4 regions of the Streptomyces sp. NBC_00523 genome follow, and region 1 is predicted to be linked to each of the others. Evidence: riboswitches for the same ligand, from Rfam matches in the RefSeq annotation. Region 1 holds a riboswitch; each other region holds the start of a gene.
What was found. Region 1 has a riboswitch for cyclic di-AMP ahead of OHS17_RS03905 (transglycosylase SLT domain-containing protein). Riboswitches for the same ligand answer to the same signal wherever they lie in the genome.
Positions count from the first base shown of each region.

Region 2: it holds a riboswitch for cyclic di-AMP, as region 1 does, so the genes downstream of both, OHS17_RS25585 (M23 family metallopeptidase) here and OHS17_RS03905 (transglycosylase SLT domain-containing protein) in region 1, are expected to answer to the same signal.
Region 3: it holds a riboswitch for cyclic di-AMP, as region 1 does, so the genes downstream of both, OHS17_RS20700 (C40 family peptidase) here and OHS17_RS03905 (transglycosylase SLT domain-containing protein) in region 1, are expected to answer to the same signal.
Region 4: it holds a riboswitch for cyclic di-AMP, as region 1 does, so the genes downstream of both, OHS17_RS13115 (LysM peptidoglycan-binding domain-containing protein) here and OHS17_RS03905 (transglycosylase SLT domain-containing protein) in region 1, are expected to answer to the same signal.

Region 1 is NZ_CP107836.1:847,784-851,986, reverse strand. Features, by position in the region: gene OHS17_RS03915 ((2,3-dihydroxybenzoyl)adenylate synthase) at 1-1,012, opposite strand, end outside; partial or broken gene OHS17_RS03910 (SDR family oxidoreductase) at 1,066-1,437, opposite strand; cyclic di-AMP (ydaO/yuaA leader) riboswitch at 1,873-2,057, shown strand; gene OHS17_RS03905 (transglycosylase SLT domain-containing protein) at 2,061-2,927, shown strand; gene OHS17_RS03900 (FG-GAP repeat protein) at 3,148-4,203, shown strand, end outside.
Region 2 is NZ_CP107836.1:5,624,550-5,628,752, reverse strand. Features, by position in the region: gene OHS17_RS25600 (bifunctional acetate--CoA ligase family protein/GNAT family N-acetyltransferase) at 1-79, opposite strand, end outside; gene OHS17_RS25595 (HPr family phosphocarrier protein) at 253-534, shown strand; gene OHS17_RS25590 (GntR family transcriptional regulator) at 719-1,423, opposite strand; gene OHS17_RS25585 (M23 family metallopeptidase) at 1,634-2,473, opposite strand; cyclic di-AMP (ydaO/yuaA leader) riboswitch at 2,487-2,651, opposite strand; gene OHS17_RS25580 (M16 family metallopeptidase) at 2,883-4,203, opposite strand, start outside.
Region 3 is NZ_CP107836.1:4,515,640-4,519,842, reverse strand. Features, by position in the region: gene pcrA (DNA helicase PcrA) at 1-1,639, opposite strand, end outside; cyclic di-AMP (ydaO/yuaA leader) riboswitch at 1,801-1,951, shown strand; gene OHS17_RS20700 (C40 family peptidase) at 1,950-3,107, shown strand; gene OHS17_RS20695 (hypothetical protein) at 3,166-3,519, opposite strand; gene OHS17_RS20690 (C40 family peptidase) at 3,829-4,203, shown strand, end outside.
Region 4 is NZ_CP107836.1:2,929,268-2,933,470, forward strand. Features, by position in the region: gene OHS17_RS13105 (FtsB family cell division protein) at 1-218, opposite strand, end outside; gene eno (phosphopyruvate hydratase) at 311-1,591, opposite strand; gene OHS17_RS13115 (LysM peptidoglycan-binding domain-containing protein) at 1,899-2,621, opposite strand; cyclic di-AMP (ydaO/yuaA leader) riboswitch at 2,626-2,793, opposite strand; gene OHS17_RS13120 (transglycosylase family protein) at 3,079-4,152, opposite strand.

The DNA.
Region 1 (4,203 bases):
GGACGTCCTGTCCGGCGTCGTCCACGATGCGGATCTCGTCGTCCTCGGAGATCGGCCGGCCCTGGGTGGAGACGACGGTCTCGTGGTCGTCGTCCAGCCGGGTGTAGTTGACGAGGCCCTCGGCCATGCCGAAGACCTGCATCAGCCGGCAGCCGAGCGCCGGTTCGAGGCGCCGGGCGGCCGTCTCGCTGTATTTGGCGCCGCCGACGAGGACCAGTTCGAAGCTCGACAGGTCCTGCTCCGCCGAAGCGGCCGCGTCCGTCCACACCAGGGCGAGCGGCGGCACCATGCCGGTCATGGTGACGCGCTCCCGTTCGATGACCGGGAACGCCGTGGCCGGGTCGGGGCGCGGGCACAGGACGACGGTGCCGCCCGCGTACAGCGTGCCGAGCCAGCCGGGCGAGCTCATCGGGAAGTTGTGCGCGGCGGCCAGGATCACGAGGAAGCGGGTGTCCGCGCCGACGCCGCAGATCTCGTTGGAGCCGCGCAGCGAGTAGATGTAGTCGTCGTGCGTACGGGGGATGAGCTTGGGCACCCCCGTGGTGCCGCCGGACAGCTGGAGGAAGGCCAGGTCGTGCGGCTCGGGCCCGTCCTCGGGCTCCCCGGACGCGTCGCACGGCACGTCGGACAGGGCGGTGTGCTCGCCCGGGATCTCCGTCTCGCGGTGGGCGGGCAGCGCGTAGACGGGGAGCGCGCCGATCCGGAGGAGGGCGAAGACGACCTCGGCGAACTCGGCGATGTTGGGCAGCTGGACGACGACCCGGTCGCCCTTGGCTATCCCGCGTGCCCGGAAGCCGGCCGCCAGCCGGGCCGCGCGCTCGTCCAGCTCCCGGTACGCCCAGGCGCGGCGCTCGGGCGCGGGGTCGACCAGCGCGACGCGGTCGCCGTGGGCCTCGGCCCGTTCGCGCAGCATGCTCGTGAAGGTCTCGCCACGCCAGTGGCCGGCCGCGCGGTAGCGGGCGGCGAACTCTGCGGGCCAGGCCGGGGCGTCGTCGTACGGAGAGGCAGTCATCGTTTCAGGTCTCCAGGGGGAGGAGCCGCTTGCGGGGGCGCCGGGCGGACGGGTCAGGCGCGCAGGGTGGCGCCGCCGTCGACGTACAGGTCGTGCAGGGTGATGTGGCGGGCCCGGTCGGACACGAGGAAGGCGACCGCCTCGGCGATGTCGGACGGCTCGGCGATCCGGCCCAGCGGGATGCCCGTGCGGTAGCTCGCCAGGTCCCCGGCGATGACGCGCTGCGCGGCGGGCCCGTCGTCGTGCGCCTCACCGGCCGGCCACATCCCGCGCTGCATGTCGGTGAGCGTGGAGCCGGGCGAGACGGTGTTGCAGCGGACGCCCAGGGGGGCCGGTTCCAGGCCGAGGCACTTGGTGAACATGACGGAGGCGGCCTTGGACGCGGCGTACGCCGCCATGGTCGTACGGGGGATGCCGGCGGCGTTGGCGGGCGACGGCAGTTTGACGACAGGCCCTAGGACGGTGAACAGGGGCGGCAACACTTAGGTAAGCCTAACCATAGAGTGATCACGCGAACGGAGGGCCGGAACCGGTGATTCCGCCCGGTCGCGAGCCACCCTGTGTCCCTTTTGCTCGTGTATGAGCAAAATGCCAATTGCGGGCGTTCGGAGTGGTTTTGATGCGGTCAGATGCGACCAAAACGGGCGAACGCCCCCATTCCGGCTTCAGTGGGCAGCGTCACGTCGGCCGTTTCTGACGCGCAATCCGATCTCCCGGTTCCCAGTCGTGCCAAGAAATTTGACTTCCCCCGGCGCGGGCGATCATGAGCATTTCCTTTGATTGATCTTGCAAAACAATTGTGATCAGCAATTCCGGGCTTGTTCCGGCCGTCGTTTCTCGCTTACGGTCCCGTCATCAATCCGGATGGAACGCCGAATCCTGCCGCCGTCCGGGAACCCGACCACTCACGTACGGCAGGAGCGGGGGACCCAGGTTTGCCGCCGGTCCGGAATCCGGAGCGGCTAGGGGTGAAGTCGCCATGCGCGACCGGACATCTCCAGTCCGAACCCGACAGCTCACCTCGTAGGCGACGGAGAGGAAATACCCCATGCCCATCCCGGGTAAGCACCGTCGTGCCAAGTCCGCGTCCCTGACCCGCGGTTTCATCGCCGTCAGCGCGGGCGGAGCCGTTCTCGCACTCCCCCTGATCACGGCCGGATCGGCTTCCGCCGCCCCCGCCAAGACCGTCGTCGCCGAAAAGGCCGCGGCCCCGACTTCCGTCGCCGGCAAGGAAATTGCCGCGCGCAAGGCCGCGCCCACCACCTATTCCGTGGTGTCCGGCGATTCGCTTTACAAGATCGCCCAGGGCCATTCCCTCAGCGGTGGCTGGGAGCGGCTCTACAAGGACAACCGCGGTGCGGTCGGCGGCAACCCCGACCTCATTCACCCGGGCCTGAAGCTCACCATCGGCGCCAAGTCCGAGGCCGCTGCCCCGAAGGCCGCCGAGAAGAGCGCATTCAAGGCGGAGAGCGCCGAGAAGAACGGCGACACGGCCCCCCGGACCGAGAGCGCCGACCGCGCCGACCGTTCCGAGCGCACCGCCGTCCCGGTCGCCGCCGAGAAGCCCGCCGAGACCCAGGCGGCCGTCGCGTACACCGACGACCTCGACGGCTGGATCAAGGAATCCCTCGCCATCATGGGGCAGCAGGGCATCCCCGGCAGCTACGACGGCATCTACCGCAACATCATGCGGGAGTCCTCGGGCAACCCGATGGCGATCAACAACTGGGACATCAACGCCGTCAACGGCACCCCCTCCAAGGGCCTGCTCCAGGTGATCCAGCCCACCTTCGACGCCTACCACGTGCCCGGTACGTCGACGGACATCTACGACCCGGTCGCCAACATCACGGCCGCGTGCAACTACGCCGCCGCCACGTACGGCTCGATGGACAACGTCTTCGGCGCGTACTGACCGAAACCGGCCCCGCGCTCGGGGCAGGGCCGTGAACAGGGGCGGGAAGAAGCGGAAGCGCTTCTTCCCGCCCCTTTCGCATGCCGTCACGCTCTTGTCGCGGAAAAGCCGTACAACCCTTGTGGCACAAGCGGTGTCGAACACGGCGTCCGGGAAGACAGCGGGCTCTTCCCGGCACCCCCCGGAGTCGCCCGGCCATCCTTGATCCAAGGAGCCACCTGTGCGTACGTACCGTTCGGCCGCCGTTCTCGCGGCCTCGATCCTCCTGCTGACGGGCGCGGCCATCGCCGCGCCCTCCGCCTACGCCGGTCCGTCCGCGCCCGGCGCCGTCCAGGCGAAGGACCGCAACACCGACTTCAACGGCGACGGCTACGAGGACGTGCTCATCGGCGCCTCGGGCGCCACGATCGACAGCAAGCCCGGCGCCGGCTTCGTCACCGTCCAGTACGGCTCCCGCAGCGGCCTCGGCACCAGCCCGTCCGCCGTCTTCAGCCAGAACACCGCCGGGGTGCGCGGCGCCGCCGAGGCGGGCGACGCCTTCGGCCAGTCCGTGGCCACCGGCGACCTGAACGGCGACGGCTACGACGACGCGATCATCGGCGTCCCGGGCGAGGACATCGAGCCCTTGGCGGACGCGGGCGGCGCCGTCGTGCTCTGGGGGTCCCCGCAGGGCCTCACCGGCACGGACAGCGACTGGCTCCAGGCCGGCGAGCCCACCGCCTGGGCGCGATTCGGCAGCGCCCTCGCGGCCGCCCACTTCAGCCCCGACGTCCCCGGCGACGAGCTGGCCGTGACCGACCTGTTCGACCTCATGCTCTTCCGCTACGAACCCGCCCTGCTGAAGAAGGACGCCGACGCCGCGCCCCTCGCCCCCGCCCAGCGCGAGAACGTGATCCCGGCCGAACCCGGACACGAGATCGACCCGAAGTCGCTGACCACGGGCGACTACGACGGCAACGGCCTCGCCGACCTCGTCGTCTCCGGGACGGCCGCCGGCCCGAACCACGGAGAGGGCTGGTCCGCCTACTTCTCCGGCCAGGTCCAGGGGCTCCGCTTCGAGCGCTCCCTGCGCGGCGGCCCCGCCGTCGCCTCCGGTGACATCAACAACGACGGCTACGACGACCTCGTCACGGGGACGCCGCGCCGCCCAGACGCCACCAGCGGGGGCTCCCCGGACGGCGGCGTGGTCGGCGTCTACTACGGCAGCGCCGGTGACGGCCCGGTCGTCGGCGCCGCCGGGCCCGGCACCGAGCCCGTCTGGTGGACGCAGGACTCC
Region 2 (4,203 bases), 4.8 Mb from region 1:
CGCCGTCGCGGAGCACCACGTCCGCCTCCCAGTGATCGGGGTAGGCGTGATGCGGACTCTGCTCCGGAGAGGGCTGCATGAGGAAAGCCTACGGCTGTCGCACGGGTCGCGGGGGTGCCGGGGCCGGGGCACTCTGAGGTCTCCGGACGACCGCGGGCGCGGCGCGCGGGAGGGCCCGCGGGTCTGCCCGGAGCATCGCGCACCACATGAGACACTGGTCTAGACAACCGTTGATTCTTGAAGGGCAGAACCATGGCTGAGCGCCGCGTAAACGTCGGTTGGGCCGAGGGCCTGCACGCCCGCCCCGCTTCCATCTTCGTCCGTGCCGCCACGGCCTCCGGCGTCCCCGTCACCATCGCCAAGGCGGACGGCAACCCGGTGAACGCGGCCTCCATGCTCGCGGTGCTCGGTCTCGGCGCCCAGGGCGGCGAGGAGATCGTGCTCGCGTCCGACGCGGACAACGCCGAGGCCGCCCTGGACCGCCTGGCGAAGCTGGTCGCCGAGGGTCTCGAGGAGCTTCCGGAGACCGTCTGAGCCCGAGCGGCCGACACCGCCGGAATTCTCACGGGAAAGCCGCGGCCCCCTGCATGGGGCGCCGCGGCTTTTGCGTGCGCGGGCCGCAGCCATACGACGCGGACCGAATAAGCGGGCGGTTGGGCGGGCCGCGCCTTTTCCGCTTTTTTTACACGCGCCTTTCTTTATTTGTACGCGCCCTTTGTTAATTCCGGCCACTCGCGGTGTTTACGGCACGTTGCGAAGCCCTCACACGGCCGGCCCGGGGCACGGTGGCGGGGCGGGCGGCGCGGCGGAGCCGGTGCGCGGCGCCGTGGCGTTCGGCGAGCTGCACGGCCAGGGCCCGCGCCCGCTCCGCGTCCCCGCGCGCCACGGCGTCCACGAGGGCCCCGTGCTCGGCCCAGGCTTCGGCCGGGCGGGCCGGCTGCTCGACCGCGTACATCCAGGCGATCTTGTGGCGGAGCTGGGTGAGCAGGGCGATGAGGCCGGGGCTGCCGGACGCCTGGGCCAGCGTCTCGTGGAACCAGCCGGCCAGGGAGCGCAGATCCTCGCCCTCACCCCGGCGGGCCCGCTCCTGGCCGAGCCTGACCAGGCCGCGCAACACCTTGAGGTGGGCGTCCGTCCGGCGCTGGGCCGCGCGGGCCGCGCTCAGCGGTTCCAGCAGCATGCGGACCTCCAGGAGGTCGGCGGCCTCCTGCTCCGTGGGCTCGGCGACGCAGGCTCCGGCGTGTCTCCGGGTCACGACGAAGCCCTCCGACTCCAGGGTGCGCAGCGCTTCCCGTACCGGGACGCGGGAAACCCCGTAACGCCGTGCGAGCACCTCCTCGGTGAGCCGGCTGCCGCGTTCGAAGACACCGGAGACGATGTCGTCACGGATTGCCGTGCATACCGAATGCGCCGGAACACGCATGTCCGAACCTCCGCCTCAATCCCCGCGAACAGCGGCCGATCGACACCTCTGGCGTGACTCTATTGCAATGCGCTCGCATTTCCGATGCCGGGCGGGAATTCATGAATATCTTTTGGTCGCGGCCGGGTGGCGGAAGGTGCGCGGGGAGGCGTGGGAACGGCGAAGGCCCCGGCGGGATGCCGGGGCCTTCGGTGTGGAGCCGGTGACCGGTCAGACGCTGACGCCGTGGGCGCGCAGATAGGCGACCGGGTCCATGTCGGAGCCGTAGGAGGGCGTGGTGCGGGCCTCGAAGTGGAGGTGCGGACCGGTGGAGTTGCCGGTCGAGCCGGAGAGCCCGATCTGCTGACCGGCCGCCACGCTCTGGCCCACGGAGACGCCGATCGAGGAGAGGTGGCCGTACTGGGTGTACGTGCCGTCCGCCATCCGGAGCACGATGTTGTTGCCGTACGCCCCGCCCCAGCCGGCCTCCACGACCGTGCCGGCGCCGACGGCGACGACGGAGCTGCCGGACGCGGCGTGGAAGTCGATGCCGGAGTGGCTGCCGGAGGACCAGAGCGAGCCGCTGGACTTGTAGCCGGTGGTCACGTAGGAGCCGGCGACGGGCAGCTGGTAGGACGAGCCCAGCGCGGTGCGTGCGGTGGAGCGGCCGGCGCGGGCGGACGCCTCGCGGGCGGCCTTGGCCTTCGCCTTGGCCGCTTCCTTGGCCTTGGCGGCCTTCTCGGCGGCCTTCTTCTTCGCGGCCTCGGCCTTCTTCTTGGCCGCTTCCTTCGCCTTGGCCGCCGCCTTCTTCTCGGCGGCCTCGGCCTGGTGCTGCTGCGCCGTGGCCTGGGCGTCGATGCGGTCGGCGAGGGTGTTCTCGATGGCGAGGAGCTGGGAGAGGCCGGTCTCGGTGGCGGCGGGGGCCGTCCCGGTGTCGGCGGCGAGGGCCGGGGAGGCCAGGGAGCCGATGACACCGCCGGCGGCGAGCGTCGCGACGCCGACGGCCTTGGCGCCGACGCGCGTCAGGCGGCTCGGGGCACGGTGCTTCCCGGTGGCACGGGTGAACGCCATGGGGTGGCTGGTCCTTTCCTTCCTTCTCGCCTACCGGGTTAGCTGACGGGTTCGGAGCAGGAAGGTCTCCTACGGACGCCTCGCTCCGGACGGAGCGCGGGCATCCGATTCACCCCAGGGACGGTGGGTCCCCGGCTCCCCAGGCTCGCGCCTGACGGGGACTCGGCGATGGCTGCCCGGTACATCACGGATGCGCGTACGAGTGGCGGACAGCGGACCCGACGCTAAGCGGACGGACTTCAGGCCACCAAACGGACACGGGGTTTTGTAGCCCATCCCACAGGGCGAACTAATCTCTTTATGCACAAAAGGCACGGAAGGGACAAAAGGGGCCGCGCATGCGGGGAGGGTTCGGCGCGACCGCGCGCCGAACCCTCCCCGTTGCCCGTCGAGCGGGCCGAGCTGCGGATCAGCCGGTGACGACCGACACCTCTCCGATGCCGAGTGCCCTGACCGGCTCCTCGATGCGCGAGGCGTCCCCGACCAGGACCGTGACCAGCCGGTCCACCGGGAAGGCGCTGACCACAGCCGCGGTCGCCTCGACGGTGCCGGTCTCGGCGAGACGGGCGTACAGCGTCGCCTGGTAGTCGTCCGGGAGGTGCTGTTCGACCTGGTCGGCGAGGGTGCTCGCGACGGAGGCCGCCGTCTCGAACTTCAGGGGCGCGACGCCCACGAGGTTCTGCACGGCCGTCTCGCGCTCGGCGTCCGTCAGGCCCTCGGCGGCCAGCGTCCGCAGGACCTTCCACAGGTCGTCCAGCGCCGGTCCGGTGGACTCGGTGTCCACGGAACCGCTGATGGCGAGCATCGAGGCGCCCGTCGCACCCGAGACGGAGTCGGCTGCGCCGGAGCGGAGCACCTGGGCGAAGGCCCGCACGCCGTAGGTGTAGCCCTTCTCCTCGCGCAGCACCCGGTCGAGCCGGGAGGTCAGCGTGCCGCCCAGGCAGTAGGTGCCGAGCACCTGGGCGGGCCACACGCTGTCGTGGCGGTCGGCGCCGATGCGGCCGATCAACAGCTGGGTCTGCACCGCGCCGGGGCGGTCCACGATGATCACCCGGCCGGTGTCGTCGGCCGTGATCGGCGGGACGGGGCGGGGCTCGGCGGTGTTCCCCGACCAGTCGCCGAGGGTCTCGGCGAGCAGCGCGTCCAGGTCGATGCCGGTGAGGTCGCCGACGACCACGGCGGTCGCGGTGGACGGGCGGATGTGCGCGTCGTAGAAGGCGCGCACGGCCGCGGCGTCGATCCGCTCGATGGTCTCCTCGGTGCCCAGGCGCGGGCGCGACATGCGGGCCGTGGCCGGGAAGAGCTCCTTGGAGAGCTGCTTGGCCGCGCGGCGGGCCGGGTTGGCCTGCTCGTGCGGGATCTCGTCCAGCCGGTTGCTCACCAGCCGCTCGATCTCGCTGTCGGCGAAGGCCGGCGCCCGCAGCGCCTCGGCGACCAGGCCGAGTGCCTTGGCCAGGCGGGAGGCCGGGACCTCCAGGGAGACCCGGACGCCCGGGTGGTCGGCGTGGGCGTCGAAGGTGGCGCCGCACCGCTCCAGCTCGGCGGCGAACTCCTCGGCGCTCTGCTTGTCGGTGCCCTCGGACAGGGCGCGCGACATGATCGTGGCCACGCCGTCCAGACCCTCGGGCTCGGCGTCCAGGGGGGCGGCGAGGAAGATCTCGACGGCGACGACCTGCTGGCCGGGGCGGTGGCAGCGCAGCACGGTGAGGCCGTTGGGCAGGGAGCCCCGC
Region 3 (4,203 bases), 3.7 Mb from region 1:
CGGGACCGGCGCCGGACTCCACGACCGTGCGCAGCTCCTCCATCAGCGTGTTGAACCGCTTGACGGCGTTGGCGGAGCGGGCGGCCATGCCGTACGCCTCGTCCACGCGGCGCAGCGCCTGCGGGAAGGTGATCTTCTCGCGCAGCGAGAGCGCGTCGATCATGGCCTCGGCGCGCTCGCCGATGCCGCGCTTGGGCACGTTGAGGATGCGGCGGAGCGGGACGGTGTCCTCGGGGTTGGCGAGGACCCGCAGGTAGGCCAGGACGTCCCGGACCTCCTTGCGCTCGTAGAAGCGGACGCCGCCGACGACCTTGTAGGGCAGGCCGACGCGGATGAAGATCTCCTCGAAGACACGGGACTGCGCGTTCGTCCGGTAGAAGACGGCGACGTCGCCGGCCTTCGCGTCGCCCGCGTCCGTGAGGCGGTCGATCTCCTCGGCGACGAACTGCGCCTCGTCGTGCTCGGTGTCCGCGACGTAGCCCGTGATGCGGGCGCCGGTGCCCGCGTTGGTCCAGAGGTTCTTGGGGCGGCGGCTCTCGTTGCGCTCGATGACCGCGTTGGCGGCGGACAGGATCGTCTGGGTGGAGCGGTAGTTCTGCTCCAGGAGGATCGTCGTCGCGTCCGGGTAGTCCTCCTCGAACTGGAGGATGTTGCGGATGGTCGCGCCCCGGAAGGCGTAGATCGACTGGTCGGCGTCACCCACGACACACAGCTCGGCGGGCGCGTTCTCCGGACCGGCCGGGCCGACCAGCTCGCGCACCAGCGTGTACTGGGCGTGGTTGGTGTCCTGGTACTCGTCCACCAGGACGTGCCGGAAGCGGCGGCGGTAGTGCTCGGCGACGTCGGGGAAGGCCTGGAGCAGGTGGACCGTCGTCATGATGATGTCGTCGAAGTCCAGCGCGTTGGCCTCGCGCAGCCGGGCCTGGTACATCGCGTACGCCTGGGCCAGGGTCTTCTCGAAGCCGTCGGCGGCCTGCCCGGCGAAGGTCTCCTCGTCGATGAGCTCGTTCTTGAGGTTGGAGACCTTGGCGGTGAAGGACTTCGGCGGGTAGCGCTTCGGGTCCAGCTCCAGATCGCGGCAGACCAGGGCCATGAGCCGCTTGGAGTCGGCCGCGTCGTAGATCGAGAACGAGGACGTGAAGCCCAGCTTCTTGGACTCGCGGCGCAGGATGCGGACGCAGGCGCTGTGGAAGGTCATGACCCACATGGCGTTGGCCCGGGGCCCGACCAGCTGCTCGACGCGCTCCTTCATCTCGCCGGCGGCCTTGTTGGTGAAGGTGATCGCCAGGATCTGGCCGGGGTGGACGCCCCGCTCGGCCAGCAGGTGGGCGATGCGGTGGGTGAGCACCCTGGTCTTGCCGGAACCGGCGCCGGCGACGATGAGCAGGGGCGACCCGGAGTGCACGACGGCGGCGCGCTGCTCGGTGTTCAGCCCGTCGAGCAGCGCCTCGGGGTCGATGACGGGGCGGTGTGCGCCGTCGCGGTAGTACGCGTCACGGGGCGGCGGGGGCCCGTCGAACACGCCCGCGAACAGGTCCTCCGGCACCGCTTCGGGTGCGGGGTCCTCGGGGGGCGGCGGGGCCGCGTCCTCCTCCTGCTGGAGGCCGGCCAGGAAACTGTCGTCAAAGAGGCTGCTCATCGCTGTCCGAGTCTAAAGCTCTCCACTGACACCCGGCCCCGCTCCGAAAAGGTCACGGAAATGTATCGGGCATATCGCACACCAACCTTCACAGCGGCCCCGTCAGTTGGCTAGCGTGCACGTTCGGACGGCCCGTACCCCCAGAGGCGACCTACGCCGAGCGTGCCGCCACGCCGAATCCGGGCCCGCCCGGAACCGGGGACCCACACGCAGCACCGGGGTGAATCGGTCCTTCCCCACCGGACCGTAGGGCAGCCTTCCGTTCCGCCCGAACCCGACAGCTAACCCGGTAGGCGGTCCACGGAAGGAGATGCCGGCCTTGGCGTCGCATCGCAAACCGCGCCCCCGGGTGCGTTCCACCGTCCCCGCGGTCGGGCTGACCTCGGCCGCGCTGGCATCGGTGACCCTGCTGTCCTCGCAGAGCGCGATGGCCGCGCCCGCGCCGAAGCCGAGCATCGAGGAAGTCCAGAAGAAGGTCGACGACCTCTACCGGCAGGCCGGCAACGCGACCCAGAAGTACAACCAGGCCAAGGAGGCCACGGACCAGCAGAAGTCCAAGGTCGACGCGCTCCTGGACGACGTGGCCAAGCGCACAGAGAAGGTGAACGACGCCCGCAGGACGCTGGGGAACTACGCCGCCGCCCAGTACCGCAACGGCGGCCTCGCGCCGACCGCGACCTTCTTCCTGGCCGACGACCCGCAGTCGTTCTTCGACCAGACCCACCTCATGGACCGCATGGCCGAGCGCCAGCAGCAGGCGGTCGCGAACTTCCGCACGCAGCAGGCGAAGGTGTCCAAGCAGCGGGCCGAGGCCGTGGAGAGCCTGGAGACGCTGACCGAGTCGCAGGCCTCGCTGCGCACCAGCAAGCAGGACGTCCAGACGAAGCTGACCGAGGCCCGGACGCTGCTGTCGAAGCTGACCGCCGAGGAGAAGGCGCGCCTGGCGGAGCTGGAGCGGAAGAAGGAGGCGGAGGCCAAGCGGAAGGCCGCGGAGCTGGCGAAGAAGCAGGCCGCCGCCAAGAAGGAGGCCGAGCAGAAGGCCAAGGAGGCGGGCGGCAGCAGCGGTACGGAGACGGGCTCCGGCTCCGGCTCCGGTACGGGCTCCGACAGCAGCGCCTCCACGAAGGCGGAGAAGGTCCTCGCGTTCGCCCGCGCCCAGATCGGCAAGCCGTACGTCTGGGGGGCGACCGGCCCCGCCTCGTACGACTGCTCGGGGCTGACGCAGGCGGCCTGGAAGGCGGCGGGCGTCGACATCCCGCGCACCACCTGGGACCAGGTGAACGTCGGGACGCGGGTCGCCACGGCGGATCTGCAGCCGGGTGACCTGGTGTTCTTCTACGACGACATCAGCCACGTCGGGATCTACAAGGGCGACGGGATGATGATCCACGCGCCGAAGCCCGGGGCGAACGTGCGCGAGGAGTCGATCTACTACATGCCGATCTACGGGAGTGTGCGCCCCGCCTGACCGGGGAAGAGGGCCGGTCCGCACGGGCCGGCCCCCTCTTGCGGGGCGCGTCCGCCGCTCAGGTCCAGAGCGTGGCGATGAAGATGTTCGCCAGGGTCAGCGCGCCGACCGCCGCGAAGACCCCCTTCTCGACCTTCTCCTCGTCCCGCTTGACGTAGACGAGCCCCAGGATCACGACCAGGAACAGCAGCTTGACGCCGATCTTGACGTTGTTCACGGGGTGGTCGTCGGCCTGGTCCAGGCCGACGAGGGCGACGCCGGTGACGAGCATGGTCAGCGCGCCGTGCAGCATGCCGGGGACGAACCGGGCGGTGCCGGCCTTCATCGCCTTCATCTGGCCGAGGAAGCCGCCGAGCAGGGCGGCGATGCCGATGATGTGCAGGGCGACGACGAAATCGATGAGTACGCGCATGGTTCCGCACCCTAGAACCCTCTCTCCGGACGGCTCCGGGCAGGGTGGGGCCTACGGGCCGCTTGAATGATGAATGCACTTTTTGCCTGATTCTGTGGCCCTTTTCCCGGTCACTCAGGCTTCATGTGCGGTCATTCTGCGACAATGCCACGCCAAGAGCGGGCAATAACCGTCATAACGACACCTTCCCGTGACCTCGGATTAGCGTCCCTTCCCGGTGGCCGTGGAACAGGGACCGTCCTCGCCGGCCACCGGAGAAGCCCGCCGGTATACCCCGTCGGGCCGTCGCACGGAAGGACGCCCGCCCCCGTGGCAGCGCATCGCAAACCCAGGCAGCGCCTCACCACCGCCTCCGCGGCCCGCACCGCGGCGACCCTCGCCGTCGCCGGAGCCGCAACGGCCGCCGTGCTGCCGGGAGCCGCGCACGCGGACCCCGCACCCACCGCGAAGCAGGTCAAGGCCCAGGTGGACCGGCTGTACCGGGAGGCGGAGGTCGCCACCGAGAAGTACAACGGCGCGAAGTCCGAGGCGACCGCCGCCGCCAAGTCGGTCGACGCCCTGCGCGACGAGGCCGCCCGCAGGACCGCCCGCCTCAACACCGCCCGCGACGTGCTCGGCGCGTACGCCGCCGCGCAGTACCGGTCCGGCGGGATCGACCCCTCCGTGCAGCTGGCGCTCTCCTCC
Region 4 (4,203 bases), 2.1 Mb from region 1:
GCGATCTCGTCGCGCTGCGACACGTACTGACGCATCGGATACGCGAGGGCGACGACCAGGGAGCAGACGACCAGGGCCAGGAAGGCGGCCCGGCCGGTGAGCCGGGAGCGGCGGGCCTGGCGCCGGTTCTGGGACCGGTAGACGCGGGCGGCGGTCTGCTCACCGAGCAGCCGCAGCCGGGTCGCGGTGGAGAACCGGTCCCTGTCCTTCACGGCCATGTTCCCGCCTCCCCATTACGACGTCCGTCCCCGCACACGGTACGTGACCGGGCGCGGGGACGGACGGAGGCGGGGGGTACCCGCGAGGGGCGTCAGCCCTTGAAGCGCGGGAACGCCGAGCGGCCCGCGTACACCGCGGCGTCGTCGAGGATCTCCTCGATGCGCAGCAGCTGGTTGTACTTGGCGACGCGGTCCGAGCGGGCCGGGGCGCCGGTCTTGATCTGACCGCAGTTCACGGCGACGGCGAGGTCGGCGATGGTGACGTCCTCGGTCTCGCCGGAGCGGTGCGACATCATGCACTTGAAGCCGTTGCGCTGGGCCAGCTCGACGGCGTCCAGGGTCTCGGTCAGCGAACCGATCTGGTTGACCTTGACGAGCAGGGCGTTGGCGGAGCCCTCCTCGATGCCGCGGGCCAGGCGCTCCGGGTTGGTGACGAAGAGGTCGTCGCCGACGATCTGGACCTTGGCGCCCAGCTTGTCGGTGATGACCTTCCAGCCCGCCCAGTCGTCCTCGTACAGCGGGTCCTCGATGGAGACCAGCGGGTACGCGGAGACGAGCTCCTCGTAGTACTCGGTCATCTCGGCGGCCGAGCGGGACTTGCCCTCGAACTCGTACGAGCCGTCCTTGTAGAACTCGGACGCGGCGACGTCGAGCGCGAGCGCGATGTCCTTGCCCGGGGCGTAACCGGCCTCCTTGATGGCCTCGATGATGAGGTCGAGGGCGGCGCGGTTGGACTCCAGGTTCGGCGCGAAGCCGCCCTCGTCGCCGAGGCCGGTGGACAGGCCCTTGGTCTTCAGGACCTTCTTCAGCGTGTGGTAGACCTCGGCGCCCCAGCGCAGGGCCTCGGAGAACGACTCGGCGCCGATCGGCGCGATCATGAACTCCTGGATGTCCACGTTGGAGTCGGCGTGCGAGCCGCCGTTCAGGATGTTCATCATCGGAACGGGCAGCAGGTGCGCGTTCGGGCCGCCGAGGTAGCGGAACAGCGGGAGGTCGCTGGCCTCGGAGGCGGCGTGGGCGACGGCGAGGGAGACGCCGAGGATGGCGTTGGCGCCGAGCGAGCCCTTGTTCTCCGTGGCGTCCAGGTCGAACATCGCCTGGTCGATGAGGCGCTGCTCGGTGGCGTCGTAGCCGACGAGCTCCGGGCCGATCTGCTCGATCACGGCGAGGACGGCCTTCTCGACGCCCTTGCCCTGGTAGCGGTTGGGGTCGCCGTCGCGAAGCTCAATGGCCTCGAACGCGCCGGTGGAGGCGCCGGACGGAACAGCAGCACGACCGGTGCTGCCGTCGTCGAGGCCGACCTCGACCTCGACCGTGGGGTTGCCCCGGGAGTCGAGGATTTCCCGGGCTACGACGACGTCGATGGACGGCACGAGGCATCTCCTTCTGGGATATGACGCTGATTGTGCAGGGTCACTTTGGCCTTGCGACAAGAGCCTAACCGGCCCGGCCGTCGGCGTCGGCCGACCGCCCGTCCCCTGGGACGAAAAAGGACCCAAGGGCGGGCATACCGGAGCGAAAGGCCGGATAACTACTGACTGGTAACTACAACAGTTGAACGCTCACGGGTGCCCGGCGGCCTCAATGCGGCGTGCCCCGGCCCGGCAACACACGGGGGGAGAGTGCGTGCCGGGCCGGGGCGGCCTGAGCGATCAGCGAGGAGGGATCGCGGTTGCTTCGTTACTTCGTCAGGTGGAGCTGCTGACCCGGGTAGATCAGGTCGGCGTCCTGGACGATGTCCTTGTTCAGCTTGAACAGCCGCTCCCAGCCGCCCTTGACGTGGTGCTCGGCGGCGATCTTGCTCAGCGTGTCACCGGAGACGACCTTGTACTCGCCGTCACCCTTGGCGACCTTCTTGCCGGTGGGGGTGGTGACCGTCTTCTTCGCGGCCTTCGGGGCGTCCGAGCGGTCGGAGCGGTTGGTGGCCGGGGCCTCCGTGCGCTCGGCCTTCTTCGGGGCGGCCTCCTGCTTGGGGGCCTCCTGCTTCGCGGCACCGGAGCCGGTGTCGACGCCCGGGTCGACACCGTCGTTGGTCAGGTTGCCGGCACCGGCGCAGGACCAGGCGCCCGGGCCCTGCAGGTCGAGGAGCTTCTCGGCGGTGGCGATCTGCTGGGCCTTGGTGGCCAGGTCGGCGCGGGGCGCGTACTGCGTACCGCCGGCGGCGGCCCAGCTGGACTGGGAGAACTGCAGGCCGCCGTAGTAGCCGTTGCCGGTGTTGATCGACCAGTTGCCGCCGGACTCGCACTGGGCGACGGCGTCCCACGTGGCGACGGAGGCGGCGGAGGCGTTGGTCGCGCCCATCAGCGGCACGGCGACGGCGGCACCGGCGACACCGGCGAGCGTCGCGACACGGACGGCCTTGGAGGGGCGGCGGTGCTTGTTGCCCTTGCGGTTGAGCAGCATCGAGTCTTCTCCTCACCGACGCCTGCGAGGTGAGCTGTCGGGTTCGGGCCAAGTGAGTTGCCCGGCCGCGCTCCTGGCGCGACTTCACCCCTAGCCGGCCCCGCCCGTCTCCCGACGACCGGGCCCAGCGCCTACCTGGGTCCCCCGCTCCTGCCTACGGCGCTTTCGCGTCTGTTCCCTCCGACCGACGGCAGGATTCGGCGTGACGGTCGACGGGGCCCGCGGTGCGAGCGGTTCTGACCGTAATCACACCCACCGGTCATATTCAAAGAAGGACATACCGGATAATCATCCCGTAAGAGCATCCGATGAACCCTCATTTGTGCAGGTCGGAACGGATGCGGCGGGACCTCCCGGACAAGGGGCGTGAGTTCACGCAAAGAGACCCATGTCTCACTCGGTCAAAAGTGGGACATGGGCCTCTTAAACCACCCAAAGCGCAGGGGGCTCTAACGGCTCATCCGGCGCTCTCGGCGACCTGGTCCGGGGCCAGGTCACCCAGGCCCAGATCGAGGTTCTGGCCGGGCAGGATGAGGTCCGGGTCGGAGCCCACCTCGGCCCTGTTCGCCTCGTACAGCTCGGGCCAGCCGCCGGGCAGGTCCTGCGCGTCGGCGATCGCCCAGAGGTTGTCGCCCGGCCGCACGGTGTACGTGCCGCCAGCCGGCCCCGTGGCACTGTCGCGCGCGTCGCCGTCGCCCCGCGAGGCGTGGCGGCCCGTGTCGCGCCCGTCGGCCGTCCCGGTGGCGTCGTCGGCGGCCGGGGCGCCCCGGTGCTTGCCGCCCTTCGCCCGCGCGTCGTCCGTCGCGCCGGCCGAGGGGTCCGCGGAGGGGTCGCCCGAGGGCGTGGTGGACGGGTCGTCCGAGGCGGACGGGGTGCCGGAGGGGTCGGCGGACGGGTCGGCCGAAGCGTCGCCCGACGGGGAGGCGGAGGCGTCCGCCTTCTCCTCGGCGCTCCTGCCCGCGTGCTTGCCGGAGCTCTTGCCGGCCTCCTTGCCCGTGGTGGCCGCGTCGGACGCCTCGTCCGAGGCGGTGGCCGACGAGCCCGAGGAGGCGTCGTCCACCGGGTCGGTGCCGAGACCGGCGTCGAGGCCCGAGTCGGCGCCCCGGGCGGGGTCCTCCTCGCCCTTGTCGCCCGGGTCCACGTCCGCCTTGCCCGCGGCCTTGGTGAGCCCGGAGATCACCGCGCAGCTCGGCCACGCCTTGGGGCCCTTGGCGGCCAGGACCCGCTCGGCCACCGCAATCTGCTGCGAGCGGCTGGCGAGGTCGGCGCGCTCGGCGTACGACTCACCGCCGTACGCCTTCCACAGCTCCGGCGTGAACTGGAGACCGCCGTAGGAGCCGTTGCCGAGGTCGGCGCTCCACATGCCGCCGCTCTCGCAGTCGGCCACCCGGTCCCAGGTCGCGGTGTCCGCGGCGTGTGCGCTTGCCGCGCCGAGCAGCGGGATGGCGATGGCCGAGCCGGTGACGCCTGCGGCGACCACGATGGCGGGTGCCTGACGAGGGCGGCGGTGTCTGCCGTTCGCGGAGCCCATGGGAGATGCCTTCCGTGTGACTGACAAGCGACTGGTGAGTCGAACGGTGAA